DNA from 3 places in the Streptomyces sp. NPDC104106 genome. Region 1 is predicted to be linked to each of the others. Evidence: riboswitches for the same ligand, from Rfam matches in the RefSeq annotation. Region 1 holds a riboswitch; each other region holds the start of a gene.
The links. Region 1 has a riboswitch for cobalamin ahead of ACZ60X_RS00290 (cobalamin biosynthesis protein). Riboswitches for the same ligand answer to the same signal wherever they lie in the genome.
Positions count from the first base shown of each region.

Region 1 (4,575 bases):
GTCCCTGCTCCGCGTTCCGCCACTGTGCAGCCATGCCGTGATCCTGCCAGCCGAGGGGTCTTTGGGTGCTCGGGGTTGCCCGGGGCCGGAGCGGCTTGCCACCGAACGGGCGTAAGTGGGGCGAATCACCGGAAAAAGGGACCGATTCAGTGATCAACGGGCCTTGAATGGTCCCCCTTGCCCGCCGGACGCGCGCGTCCGCCGACCAAGGGGAGACACATGGCCCGTGAACGCACTCTTCTCCGCCGCAGCGCCGGTGTTCTGGCGGCGGCCGCGGCGGCGCTCGCCCTCGCCATGCCCGGGGCAGCGGCGGCGGGACCGCCGCTGCCCCGGGGGCACGACGTCTCCTCGCACCAGAAGCACGTCGACTGGGAGGCGGCCCGGAGAAAGGGAGCGCGGTTCGTGTACGTCAAGGCGACCGAGGGCACGGGTTACCGCAATCCCTACTTCGACGAGCAGTACGGCGGCGCGCACGGCGCGGGCCTGATCCGGGGCGCGTACCACTTCGCACTGCCGGACGAGTCCTCCGGCGCCGCCCAGGCCGAGTTCTTCGTGCGCAACGGCGGCGGCTGGCTGGCCGACGGCTGGACGCTGCCGCCCGCGCTCGACATGGAATACGACCCGTACACCAGGAAGCGGAAGTGCTACGGACTGGACAAGGCGCGCATGGTCCGCTGGATCCGGTCCTTCAGCGACGAGGTGGAGGCGGAGACGGGGCGCCGGCCGGTGATCTACACGACCAGCCCGTGGTGGAAGCTCTGCACCGGCGACAGCCGAGCGTTCTCGTCCGGCAACCCGCTGTGGATCGCCCGGCCCGGCGACTCGGACCCGGGGGCGCTGCCGGGCGGCTGGCGGCACTGGACGTTCTGGCAGCACGGCACCGGGGGCGCCCTGCCGGGTGACCAGAATCTCTTCAACGGCTCCGTCGACCGGCTGCGCGCCTTCGCGCGCGGCTGACAGCCAAGGGGCGCCTGGGGCACGGGCGACGCACGGCGGCAGGCGCAGCCCGGTCCCCCCGGTCCGGACACCACCGCGCCGGTCCCAGTTCACCTTCCGTTCACCCAGGTTGCCTACGTTCATCCAGCCAACGACCTCGAACGATTGCCTGGGTAAATGGAAAGCTTCTCGCTGATCCTCGCGATTGTGGTGGTAACCGCGCTCGCGTTCGATTTCACGAACGGTTTCCACGACACCGCCAACGCGATGGCCACCACCATCTCGACAGGCGCCATGAAGCCCAAGATCGCAGTTGCCATGTCCGCCGTCCTCAACCTGGTCGGCGCCTTCCTCTCCGTGGAGGTCGCGAACACGATCTCCAAGGGTCTCGTCGACGAAAAGGGCATCCGTCCCGAGGTCATCTTCGCCGCCCTGGTCGGCGCGATCCTCTGGAACCTGCTCACCTGGCTGGTGGGTCTGCCGTCCAGTTCCTCGCACGCCCTGATGGGCGGTCTGATCGGCGCCACGGTCGCCTCCGCCGGCTTCGGCGCCGTGCACGGTGACGTGCTGGTGACCAAGGTGCTGCTCCCGGCGGTCGCCGCGCCGGTCGTCGCGGGCGTCGCGGCCATGCTGGCCACCCGGCTGTCGTACGGCGCCGGCGGCGCGGCCGAGGGCGAGGCCTCCCGCAAGGGCTACCGCGTCGGTCAGATCGCCTCCGCCGGCCTGGTCTCCCTCGCGCACGGCACCAACGACGCCCAGAAGACGATGGGCATCATCACCCTCGCGCTGGTCGCGGGCGGCGCCCTCGCCCCCGGCTCGAACCCTCCCACCTGGGTGATCCTCTCCGCGGGCCTGGCCATCGCGCTCGGCACCTACATCGGCGGCTGGCGCATCATCCGCACCATGGGCACGGGCCTGACCGACCTGGAGCCGCGCCAGGGCTTCGCCGCCCAGACCAGCGCGGCGACCGCCATCCTGGCCTCCTCCCACCTGGGCTTCTCGCTCTCCACCACGCACGTCGTCTCGGGCGCCGTGATGGGCACCGGCCTCGGCCGCAAGGGCGGCGTGGTCCGCTGGTCCACCGCCACCCGCATGACCGTCGCCTGGGTCCTCACCCTCCCGGCCGCCGCGCTGGTCGGCGCCGGCGCCGAGTCCGTCACGGACCTCGGTGACTGGGGCACCGCCGCGGTGCTCGTCTTCCTGGTCGCCGCGAGCGCCGCGATCTGGAGGATGTCCCGCCGCGAGGTGGTCGACCACACCAACGTCATGGAGGAGGCCGCGGAGCCGGCCGGCGTGGTGACCGCCGCCATCGCCGCGGTGGCCCCGCCCCCGGCGGGCACGATCGGGGACGACCTGACGGCCACGATGGACGACCTGACGGCCACGATCGCCGCCCCGGCCGGCACCGGGACCGCGGCGTCCGCCACCCCGGCCGCCGCCTCCGCCACTCCCCCGGCCGCCACGGTCTGACCCCGGCCGCCCCCGGTTACCAAGGAAGCATCCCCATGAAGATCGACTGGTCGGCCATCGGCTCCGTCTTCGGCGTCAGCCTGCTGTTCACGGTGGGCCTCGTGGTCCTGTTCACCCTGGGCATCAGGGGGCTGACCCGGCGCGAGCAGGCCACCGCCCAGGGCGCCTCCGCCGCCCTCGCCGTCACCGGCGCCTACGTCTGCTTCGCGGCCTGCGCGGCGGCGGTGGCGTACGGCATCTTCCTGATCGTCTCCAAGAGCTGACGACGGCGCACCCGCTCCCGGCTCCCAGCTCCCCTCCGCGGTCGCGGAGGGGAGCTTTCTCATGCCCCTCGCGCCCCGGAATGTGGGGATCGGCACACTCCCCCCTCCCAGGTCAACGGCAAGTTGACGGCCGTTCCGGACGCGTGGTGGACTGCCCAGGCCATGTACGGCGGCAGGAGAGGAAGCCGGTGCGAATCCGGCGCGGTCCCGCCACTGTCACCGGGGAAGAACCCCGGGAGCCAGGAACTCTCACCGCCGAATCTCGTCGAACCAGGGCGCGGACACCCTGAGTGAGGACATCGATCGCCATGCCCGGCTGCCGAAGGACAAGGACCCGTACCAGGCCCGCTCCTGCACCCACGGCCGGCTGAGCCGATGGGTGCCGATCGCAGTTACGCGTACGGCGCCGCCGCCGGCCTCCTCGGCGATCTGCTCCTCGGCGATCCGCGCCGCGGGCATCCGGTCGCCGTGTTCGGGCGGGCGGCCGCGGCCGTGGAAGGCGCGTTGTGGCGCGACCACCGCGGCTGGGGCACGGTGCACACGGTCGTGTGCGCGGGCGGCGCCGTCGCGCTCGGTACGGCCGCCGCACGCGCCGTACGCCCCTCCCCCACCGCCTCCGCGGCGCTGACCGCCGCCTCCGTCTGGGCGGTCGTCGGCGGTACGTCGCTCGCGCGCGAGGCCCGCGCGATCGGGCGTGCCCTGGCGGCCGGTGACGTCGAGACCGCCCGCGCGCGGCTGCCGCACCTGTGCGGCCGCGACCCGCAGTCGCTGGACGCCGACGGGATCGCCCGGGCCGTGGTCGAGTCCGTCGCCGAGAACACCTCCGACGCCGTCGTGGGCGCCCTGGTGTGGGGAGCGGTGGCCGGCGTGCCGGGGCTGCTCGGGTTCCGGGCGGTCAACACCCTGGACGCGATGGTGGGGCACAGGTCCCCCCGCCACCGCCGCTACGGCTGGGCCTCCGCGCGCCTCGACGACGTGGCCGGCTGGCCGGGGGCCCGGCTGACCGCCGTACTCGCCGCCGCGGCCGGACCCGATCCACGCGGCGCCCTGCGTGCCTGGCGGACGGACGCCCACCGGCACCCGAGCCCCAACGCCGGGCCCGTGGAGGCCTCCTTCGCGGGCGCGCTCGGCGTCCGGCTGGGCGGCACGCTCTCCTACGGCGGCCGCGTCGAGCACCGGCCCGTCCTCAACGGCGACACCGGCCGGGCGGTCCGGGTCACCGACATCGACCGGGCCGTACGGCTCTCCCGCCGCGTCGGCCTGCTCGCGCTCGGCACCACGGTCGCCGCGCGCCTCCTCGTCAAGGGTTTCCAGGGTCTGAAGGGACGTGGGAAGTGAACGGGGGACTCCTCGTCGCCGGCACCACCTCCGACGCCGGCAAGAGCGTCGTGACGGCCGGGATCTGCCGGTGGCTGGTGCGCCAGGGGGTGAAGGTCGCGCCGTTCAAGGCGCAGAACATGTCGCTCAACTCCTTCGTGACGCGCGAGGGCGCGGAGATCGGGCGGGCCCAGGCCATGCAGGCCCAGGCCTGCCGGATCGAGCCGACCGCGCTGATGAACCCCGTGCTGCTCAAGCCGGGCGGCGAGCGGAGCAGCCAGGTGGTGCTGCTCGGCAAGCCGGTGGGCGAGCTGAGCGCGCGCGGCTACCACGGCGGCCGGCAGCAGCAGCTGCTCGGCACCGTGCTGGACTGCCTGGCGGAGTTGCGGGGCACGTATGACGCGGTGATCTGCGAGGGGGCGGGCAGCCCGGCCGAGATCAATCTGCGCCGGACCGACATCGTCAACATGGGGATCGCGCGGGGCGCGCGGCTGCCCGTGCTGGTGGTCGGGGACATCGACCGCGGGGGCGTCTTCGCGTCCTTCTTCGGCACCGTCGCACTGCTCTCGCCCGAGGACCAGGAGCTGGT
Region 1 covers NZ_JBVJMF010000001.1:54,312-58,886, forward strand. Annotated here, with positions in the region: gene ACZ60X_RS00270 (class II aldolase/adducin family protein) at 1-34, opposite strand, end outside; gene ACZ60X_RS00275 (lysozyme) at 220-957, shown strand; gene ACZ60X_RS00280 (inorganic phosphate transporter) at 1,114-2,406, shown strand; gene ACZ60X_RS00285 (hypothetical protein) at 2,442-2,669, shown strand; cobalamin riboswitch at 2,800-2,940, shown strand; gene ACZ60X_RS00290 (cobalamin biosynthesis protein) at 3,045-4,007, shown strand; gene ACZ60X_RS00295 (cobyric acid synthase) at 4,004-4,575, shown strand, end outside.

Region 2 (4,575 bases), on a different contig from region 1:
GTCGCGGTGGGCGCGATGGCCAGCAGCAGCGAGTTGCGCATGCCGACCTCGGCGACACGGCCGCGCAGCGCCGCCCAGCGCTCGGGCCAGGTCAGCTCGACGCCGTAGTGGTCGGGGTGCAGCACGCCCCGGGCGGTACGCGTCTTCTCCCAGGCCGGCAGCGGGCCGCTGCGCTCGGCGAGGTCGGCGGAGGCCTCGTACGCGGCGAGCATGATCCGCTCGGCGATCCGCGTGGACAGGGCCTTGGCCTCCGGCGAGTCGAAGGGCAGGCGCAGCTGGAAGAAGACGTCCTGCAGACCCATCGCGCCCAGGCCGACGGGGCGCCACTTGGCGTTCGACCGCCCGGCCTGCTCGGTCGGGTAGAAGTTGATGTCGACCACGCGGTCGAGGAAGGTGACGGCGGTGCGGACGGTCTCGTCCAGCCGCTCCCAGTCGAGGTCGCCGGCCGCCGTGTCCACGAAGGCGCCCAGGTTCACGGAGCCCAGGTTGCAGACCGCGGTCTCCCCGTCGTCCGTGACCTCCAGGATCTCGGTGCAGAGGTTGGAGGAGTGGACGACGTGGCCGGGCAGGGCCGTCTGGTTGGCGGTGCGGTTGGCCGCGTCCTTGAAGGTCATCCAGCCGTTGCCGGTCTGCGCGAGCGTGCGCATCATGCGGCCGTACAGCTCACGGGCCGCGATGGTCTTCTTCGCGAGGCCCGCCTGCTCGGCCTTGCGGTAGGCCGCCTCGAACTCCTCGCCCCACAGGTCCACCAGCTCCGGCACGTCGGCCGGCGAGAACAGCGACCACTGCTCGTCGGCGCCCACCCGGCGCATGAACTCGTCCGGGATCCAGTGCGCGAGGTTCAGGTTGTGCGTACGGCGGGCGTCCTCACCGGTGTTGTCCCGCAGCTCCAGGAACTCCTCGATGTCGGAGTGCCAGGTCTCCAGGTACACGGCGGCGGCGCCCTTGCGCCGGCCGCCCTGGTTCACGGCCGCCACCGAGGCGTCCAGGGTCTTCAGGAACGGCACGATGCCGTTGGAGTGCCCGTTGGTGCCACGGATCAGCGAACCGCGGCTGCGGATGCGGGAGTACGACAGCCCGATGCCGCCGGCGTGCTTGGAGAGCCGGGCCACCTGGTGGTAGCGGTCGTAGATGGAGTCCAGCTCGTCCAGCGGGGAGTCGAGCAGGTAGCAGGACGACATCTGGGGGTGCCGCGTGCCGGAGTTGAAGAGCGTGGGGGAGGAGGGCAGGTAGTCGAGGCGGCTCATGAGCCCGTAGAGCGCGGCGACTTCGTCCACGGAGCGGCTGGTGTCGTCCTCGGCGAGACCGGCGGCCACCCGCAGCATGAAGTGCTGGGGGGTCTCGATGACCTTGCGGGTGATCGGGTGCCGCAGCAGGTAGCGGCTGTACAGGGTGCGCAGGCCGAAGTAGCCGAAGCGGTCGTCGGCGCCGGTGTCGACCAGGCCGTCCAGCCGTTCGGCGTGCAGCCGCGCGAACTCGGCGGTCCGGTGGGCGATCAGGCCCTCGCGGTGGCCGACGGCCACGGACTCGGTGAAGGACGTCACGCCCTGGGAGGCGGCCTCGGCGCGCAGCGACAGGGCCAGCAGCCGGGCGGCCAGCCGCGAGTAGGCGGGGTCCTCGGAGATGAGCCCGGCGGCGGCCTCCGTGGCCAGTTCGCGCAACTCCGCCTCGTCGGCCCGGGCGGAGCGGCCGCGCAGCGCGGCGGCGGCGACCCGGCCGGGATCGGCGTCGGGGAGGTCGGCGGTCAGCTCGGTCAGGGTCCGCAGCAGCGCGGTACCGGGACCGTCGGTGTCCTCGGTGTCCAGGCCGCTGGCTGAAGCCGGATCTGCGGGCGCGATGGTCACGTGGGGCTCTCCCTCGCTCGGCACGGGGGCCTTGCGGAGGGCAGGGGGCAGCCACGAGCGCGCACGGCGTCGCGTCCACCGGCCCATTCCACGAGGCCCGGACGTCGGAAGGCACCCGGGCCGGACGGCCGGGCGCACGCTGCCGGCAGGTCCTCGGACTGACGCGAGCGCGCGAATGCACGCAAGTACACCGTTGCGGGACAGTTCCGGATTCGCACCGGATTCCCCTGCGGCGACAGCGAGGATGAGCATACATCTAGTGCCGGGCTGTCATGGCACCCCCAGATGTTGTGTCTGTTGTGTGTCGCGGCGGCTTCAGAGTGTCAACTCGTAAGCGAGCAGGGCGATGTCGCAAAGCTCCGGCAGGGGGTTCCAGTCCCGCTCGGGTGTGCGGACGAAGCCCAGGCGTTCGTAGATGCGGTGGGCGCTGTGCATGCTGCGCTGGGTGGACAGCACGACGGCGCGGCAGCCGTCGGTGGCCCGTGCGCGGTCGACGCAGGCCCGGACGAGGGCCTCGCCGACGCCCCGGCCGCGCGCCGCGTGGGCGACGGCCAGCATACGAATCTCGGCCTCTTCGGGGCGGGCTATGTCGGCCATGGGCCCGCCGTACGGCACGAACGTGACGCCGCCGAGCACGGTTTCCGCCGCCGCGGCGACGAGCACCTCGGCGTCGGCGGCGCGCTTGGCCACGTCCCGCAGCTCGGCGAGGTAGGCGTCGCTCTCCCCGAAGTCGAGGAGGCCGTCCTGGAGGTAGGCCCGGGCGGTGATCTCGCCGAGGGCTGCGTAGTCGCGGGAGGTGGCCTGCCGGATCACGAAGTCCATGGCACCGAGTGTGCCGGACGGATACGGCGACGGGCCGCCGGATCTCCTGCGACGGCCCGTCGCCCGGCGGTCGCTCAGTGGCCGGCGCCCGCGGTCGCCGGCGGCAGCTCGACCTGCACCCCCGGGTCGCCCGCGTCCGCCGTGTAGTCCTCCGGCCTGGTCTCGTCCAGGCCCTCAGGGGCCTTGACGGCCTTCAGGACGAGGGTCAGGACCACGGTGACCAGGACGTTGAGGACGAACGCGGTGAGGCCGATGTAGCCGATCTCGCCGATGCCGGGGATCTCCTTCGCCGAGCCGCCGAAGTGCTTCTGGGTCGGGGAGGCGACGCCGTACGCCGCGACCGTGCCGTAGACCATGCCGACCGCCCAGCCGGCCAGCAGCGCCCAGCGGTGGAACCAGCGCGTGAACAGGCCGCCGACCAGGGCCGGGAAGGTCTGCAGGATCCAGATGCCGCCCAGCAGCTGGAAGTTGATGGCGACCGTCTTGTCCATGGTGAGGACGAAGACCAGGGCGCCCACCTTCACCAGCAGCGACACGAACTTGGAGACCTGCGCCTCCTGCTTCGGCGTGGCGTCCGGCTTGATGAAGTCCTTGTAGATGTTGCGGGTGAACAGGTTCGCCGCCGCGATCGACATGATCGCCGCCGGGACCAGCGCCCCGATGCCGATCGCCGCGAAGGCCACGCCCGCGAACCAGCTCGGGAACATGTCCTCGAACAGCTGCGGGATCGCCAACTGGCCGTTCTTCACCTTCACTCCGGCCGCGATCGCCATGAAGCCCAGCAGGGCCAGCAGGCCGAGCATCAGGGAGTACAGCGGCAGGATCGTGGTGTTGCGGCGGATCACCTCACGGCTCTTCGACGACAGGGTCGCGGTGATCGAGTGCGGGTACATGAACAGCGCGAGGGCCGAGCCGAGGGCCAGCGTGGCGTACGTCCACTGGCCCGCCTCCGGTGGCACGAGCGCACCGCGGGGCTTGCCGGTGGCCGGACTGATCTGGCTGAACGCATGGCCCGCCTTGGCGAAGATCTCGTCGAACCCGCCCAGCTTGACCGGGATGTAGATGATCGCGACCGCGATGACGATGTAGATCAGGGCGTCCTTGACGAACGCGATCAGGGCGGGCGCGCGCAGACCGGACGAGTAGGTGTAGGCGGCCAGCACGCCGAAGGCGATGAGCAACGGCAGGTCCCGGACGAACCAGTTGGTGCTGCTGTCCCCGCCGACGCCCATCACGTCCAGCACCGCCTGGATGCCGACGAGCTGCAGCGCGATGTACGGCATCGTCGCCAGGATGCCGGTCAGCGCCACCGCCAGCGACAGACCCTTGGAGCCGAAGCGGCCGCGTACGAAGTCCGAGGTCGTCACGTACCCGTGGCGGTGGCTGACGGACCACAGGCGTGGCAGGAAGGTGAAGATCAGCGGGTAGACGAGGATCGTGTAGGGCACCGCGAAGAAGCCGGACGCGCCCGCCGCGTAGATCGCCGCCGGTACGGCGACGAAGGTGTACGCCGTGTACAGGTCACCGCCGAGCAGGAACCAGGTGATCCACGTGCCGAACGACCGCCCGCCGAGGCCCCATTCGTCCAGCGAGTGCTCGTTCTCGGCCCTGCGCCAGCGCGCGGCGAGGAAGCCCATGACCGTGACGGCCAGGAAGAAGAAGATGAAGACGCCGAGCGCGACGCCGTCGACCCTGTTGTTCACTTCGCCGCACCGCCCTTCTGGACGGCACGGGCGCGCTGGTCACGCTGCCACAGCTTGTACGCCGTCATCGTGAGCGCCGTGGAGACCAGCACCCAGGCCATCTGGTACCAGTAGAAGAACGGGATGCCGATGAACGCGGGGTCGGTCTTGGCGTACGAGCCGACCCACAGCATCGCCACGAACGGCGCGACGAGACACAGACCGAT
Region 2 covers NZ_JBVJMF010000005.1:194,366-198,940, reverse strand. Annotated here, with positions in the region: gene ACZ60X_RS14515 (ribonucleoside-diphosphate reductase subunit alpha) at 1-1,844, opposite strand, end outside; cobalamin riboswitch at 1,972-2,096, opposite strand; gene ACZ60X_RS14510 (GNAT family N-acetyltransferase) at 2,160-2,666, opposite strand; gene mctP (monocarboxylate uptake permease MctP) at 2,741-4,369, opposite strand; gene ACZ60X_RS14500 (DUF3311 domain-containing protein) at 4,366-4,575, opposite strand, start outside.
Region 2: it holds a riboswitch for cobalamin, as region 1 does, so the genes downstream of both, ACZ60X_RS14515 (ribonucleoside-diphosphate reductase subunit alpha) here and ACZ60X_RS00290 (cobalamin biosynthesis protein) in region 1, are expected to answer to the same signal.

Region 3 (4,575 bases), on a different contig from region 1:
CGCCTCGCAGTTCCTCCGGAAGCCATCCGCGGTGCGGCCACTGCCTGATGTGCTCCGCGATCTCCCGCAGCTTGGTGTTGGTGTGCTGCGAGACGTCTTTGAGGATCTCCCAGGCTGTCTCGGGGCGCACGCGTGCGTAGGCGATCACGACCCCCATGGCCTGGTCGATGACCGCGTGCGCGGTGACGGCGTGCCGGAGCTGGGCGACCTCCTCCTGGAGGGTCGCGATCCGGTCGGGGTTTGCGGTCTGCTCTGGCATCGTGAGGAGGGCTCCTGGTCTGGCAACCGTGCCGGTCTGTGGTGCTGCTGCCCGTGACCTGCCGCCGCCAAGGGTGCGGGCGGCGAACAGTCCGGGGTCGCGGTTGTCCACAAAACGAAATGCCGTGCGTCCGCGGAACGCCGTGGGGAGAGGGCCACCTCGTTCCGGAAGAAGCTGCCTGCCAGGATGGAGTCATGGACTCGCTGTTGTTCGAAAGCGACGATCTCGGTGCGACGGAGGAGTTCCTCTGCCGCGCCTACGCGAGGATGCGCATCGGGAGCGCGACGCCCGACGCCGGCACCGCACGAGTGCGCCGGGTGGCCGCCCCGTCGTTCAGCGCGGACGAACTCGCCCTGAACTTCGAGATGTCGTACTCCGTCACACCACTGGGCAGGATCTGTCTCTGCGTCGTCCACGAGGGCACCGTGCAGGACCACGTCTTCCACGGAGTCCGGGACTCCTTCGGCCCCGGAGACGCCGTGCTGTTCGCGCCGCCTGATCTGCCGTACGCGGGACGCATCTGCGGCGCCCGTTACAACATCACGATGCTTGACCCCGACGTACTGAACCAGGTCGCCGCCGGCAGCGGTGAACCCCTGCACGAGCCGGTACGGCTGACCGGGCACCGGCCCCGGTCGCAGGCCGCCGCCGAGAGATTGAAGAGCACGATCGTCTATCTGCGTGATCATGTGCTCGCTGTCCCGGAGATCGCGGCACAGCCCCTTGCCGTCACGGCCGGCAGCCAGTTGCTGGCCGCCAGTGTCCTGGCCGCCTTCCCCAGCACCGCGCGCACCGACCCGACGGCGCAGGACCGCGTGGACGCCCATTCCGCGACCGTGAGGCGAGCCGTCGCCTACATCGACGACCATGCCGATCAGCCGGTCAGCGTCGCCGACATCGCCGCTGCCGCTCATGTCACGATCCGTGCTCTCCAGTACGCCTTCCGCCGGCACCTCGACACCACGCCGCTGGCCTATCTCCGCCGGGCCCGACTGGCGCACGCTCACCGCGACCTGGTCACGGCCGACCCACGCAGTGGCGCCACCGTCGGTGCCATCGCCGCCCGCTGGGGCTTCGGCCACCCTGGCCGCTTCGCCGCCCTCTACCGCGCCGCGTACGGCACCAGCCCCGCCACCACCCTGCGTCGCTGAACAGGGTTTCGCCCACGGGCCTGCCGCGCGGGGGAGCGCGGCGCGTCGGCACGAGTTCGTCGAGCAGGCGGGCGAGCGCCGCCGGCGCCTCGACGGGCGCCACATTCAGCGCGGCGGGTTCGGCGTGGGCGGGCCTGCTCAAGCGACGCAGGGTCGCCCCGGAGCGGCGGTTCGCCCGCAGCGCGTGACATGTGCTGCGTCGAGGCCGGCGACCTGCCGGTGCACCATCTCGACGGTGGCGTCCCGGTCCGCCGTCTCTTCGGCGGCCTTCAGTGTGCGTTCATCGGCGGCCGGCCATGCGGTCGAGCCGCCGTAACTCCCGCCGGACAGCGTCTGCGGGACGGCGAGCCTTTTGCAACAGGCCTTGCACCGCGGCCCTCGGCCTCGCCACCTCGAGCCTGCACGCCGCCTCCTGCAGCACGGCGTCCAGCCGGCCCGCGCGTTCACGCGACCAGCGAATCGCCGCCGGAGCCGACGCGGCGGCCCTGACCGGTCCGAACGCCCGCCCCACGGCGTCGGCGACGCTCGCCAAGGGCTCAGGCGGGCGGCGTGCCGTGGGTGCGCGTGTCGTGTGACGCGCAGTGTTTCAGCAAGTCGGAGATCGGGCTGTCGACGAGCCGGTAGCGCACGATCCTGCCGTCCTTGTCCCCCTCGACGACGCCGGCGGCGCGCAGGAGGCGCAGGGCCTGGGAGACGGCGGTGTCGCGCATCCCGGTGGCGACGGCGAGGTCCGAGACGGCGATGGGGCCGGCCTCGTGCAGGGCGAGCAGCAGGGACAGCCGCCCGGGGTCGGAGAGGAGGGAGAAACGGTCGGCCCAGGCGCGTACGCGCTCGGGCTCACCGACGGCGGCGATCGCATCGCAGACCCGGTGGCCGTCGATGGTGCGCCGGTCGGCGCGATCCGCGGGGACGAGATGCATGGCCCCATCATCGCAGTCACCGGCGATCCCGCACCAACATCTGATCAGTTGTGCAGCCTTGCAGTTGATGGCCTCCGCCTTCTAGGGTGGGCGTGCCGTGGTGTTCGGGAAGACCGGTGACGGCCCTTCAGGGGCCCAGTCCGGAGCGGCCCTCGCCACTGTGATCGGGAAGTTTCCGCCCCACGCATTGCCACTGGCCTCGCGGCCGGGAAGGCAGGGGCGGACGCGTCGACCCGTCAGCCAGGAGACCGGCCACGGCATCACGAAGCTGATCCACGAGGTGCTGGAGCGTGACCGTATGACCGTGTCCCGAGGCGTGCCCGAAAGCGCCGCCGCCACGTCCTTGCGCTGGCGACGCGAGGACACCCTGCGAACCGCCGGACTCCTGGCCGTCATCGCGGCGCTGCACGTGGTGGCCTTCGGGATCCTCTTCCTGCTGGTGATCCCGCACCACTACGAGGTCGGCACCAAGGCGTTCGGGGTCGGCCTCGGCATCACGGCCTACACCCTCGGCATGCGGCACGCTTTCGACGCCGACCACATCGCCGCGATCGACAACACCACCCGCAAGCTCATGGCGGACGGCAAGCGTCCGGTGTCGGTGGGCTTCTGGTTCGCACTCGGCCACTCCAGTGTGGTCGTCGCCATGGCCGCGCTCGTCGCCGGCGGCGCCAAGCTCGCCGGCACCCTGATGAACGACGGCTCCCGGACCCACCAGGTCCTCGGCACCGTCGGCACCACGGTCTCCGGCGGTTTCCTGTACCTCATCGCCGCCCTCAACCTCGTGGCGCTGTTCGGCATCGTCCGCGTCTTCAGGGCCATGCGCGGCGGACGGTACGACGAGGCGGAGCTGGAGGCGCACCTGGACTCGCGCGGCTTCATGAACCGCGTGCTGGGCCGGCTCACCAAGTCCGTTCGCCGCCCCGGCCAGATGTTCCCGCTCGGCTTCCTCTTCGGGATCGGCTTCGACACCACGACCGAGGTACTGCTCCTCGCGCTCGCCGGGAACGGCGCCGCCGCCGGTCTCCCCTGGTACGCGATCCTGTGCCTGCCGCTGCTCTTCGCCGCCGGCATGAGCCTGTTCGACACCCTCGACGGCACGTTCATGAACTTCGCCTACCAGTGGGCCTTCTCGAACCCGGTCCGCAAGGTCTTCTACAACCTCACCATCACGGGCCTGTCCATCGCCGTCGCCTTCTTCGTCGGCACGATAGAACTGGTCGGTGTCCTGCACGACAAACTCGGCCTCAGCGACGACGTCACCGGCTGGATCGCCGGCCTGAACCTGGACAGCGTCGGCTACGTCATCGTCGGCCTGTTCGTGATCGTATGGGCCGTGGCCATCGCCTACTGGCGCCTGGCCAGGGTCGAGGAGCGCTGGAACACCCGCGCCGCAGAGACCGGCTGACGCGGCCGGAGCCAGGTACGAAGGCCGCCGTGGGGCGCGCGCCGCGCGAGGGCGCCTGTCCGTGCGGAGGAAAGGGCGTGCACGTCGATCGGAGAGGGCGGGGCTCGTGCCCATCGCTGGAGGCCCTCTCCCCGGCGCATGGCCGGAGCGGGCCGGTGTTCGGCCCCGCCCCACCAGATTCGGCACAGGGCGCGGGTGGCACGGATGCCGGGCACGGTGGTGGCGGAGCGCAGGGCTCCGCGGGCGGTGAGGCCGGCGTCGGTGTCGGCGTCGGTGCCGGACAGGATTCGCGACACTCCGTCCGCCGGCGCTCCCTGGGAAGGCCGCCGAGGGTGCCGGCGTGCGCGGCCGAAGCCGTTGCCTTGGGTGTGCGCGCCGGCGTCGTGCCGTTCCTCGCCGTGGGAGCCCTGTGCGGGTCTGTGCCTGCTCTGCGCAGCCGCCTCACAGACGGCGGACGCGACGATCGGAGACGATCGGAGTCGGGCGCGGTGACGTGCCCCAAGCCCGCCGACAGTGCCGTCGCGGCCGTGGTCCACCCCGCGGTCGCGGTCCTGACCGGTGACGAGCATGGTCGCGCTGCCGTGGCCCCAGGCGCCTGCCGCGGCGTCGCCCGAGCGGGTCGGGCTCGGGCCGCTCTTGCGTCGGGCTTGCCGATAACCTGCGTCGCCATGACGCGTGTGTGGACCTTGCCGATACTGCTCGTGCTCTGCGGCGCAGCCGGTGCGACGGGACTGATCTTCGCCGGGAGCCCCGGTGCCGCCACAGGGCTCATGCTGGGGTGCGTGCTGCTCGCAGGCGTGAACTCGCCCCTGATGTTCCCGAAGGCGATCGGTGCGC
Region 3 covers NZ_JBVJMF010000003.1:540,302-544,876, forward strand. Annotated here, with positions in the region: gene ACZ60X_RS09850 (ANTAR domain-containing protein) at 1-259, opposite strand, end outside; gene ACZ60X_RS09855 (AraC family transcriptional regulator) at 454-1,410, shown strand; gene ACZ60X_RS09860 (ArsR/SmtB family transcription factor) at 1,947-2,330, opposite strand; cobalamin riboswitch at 2,412-2,601, shown strand; gene nicT (Nickel transporter NicT) at 2,629-3,738, shown strand; gene ACZ60X_RS09870 (glutaredoxin domain-containing protein) at 4,407-4,575, shown strand, end outside.
Region 3: it holds a riboswitch for cobalamin, as region 1 does, so the genes downstream of both, nicT (Nickel transporter NicT) here and ACZ60X_RS00290 (cobalamin biosynthesis protein) in region 1, are expected to answer to the same signal.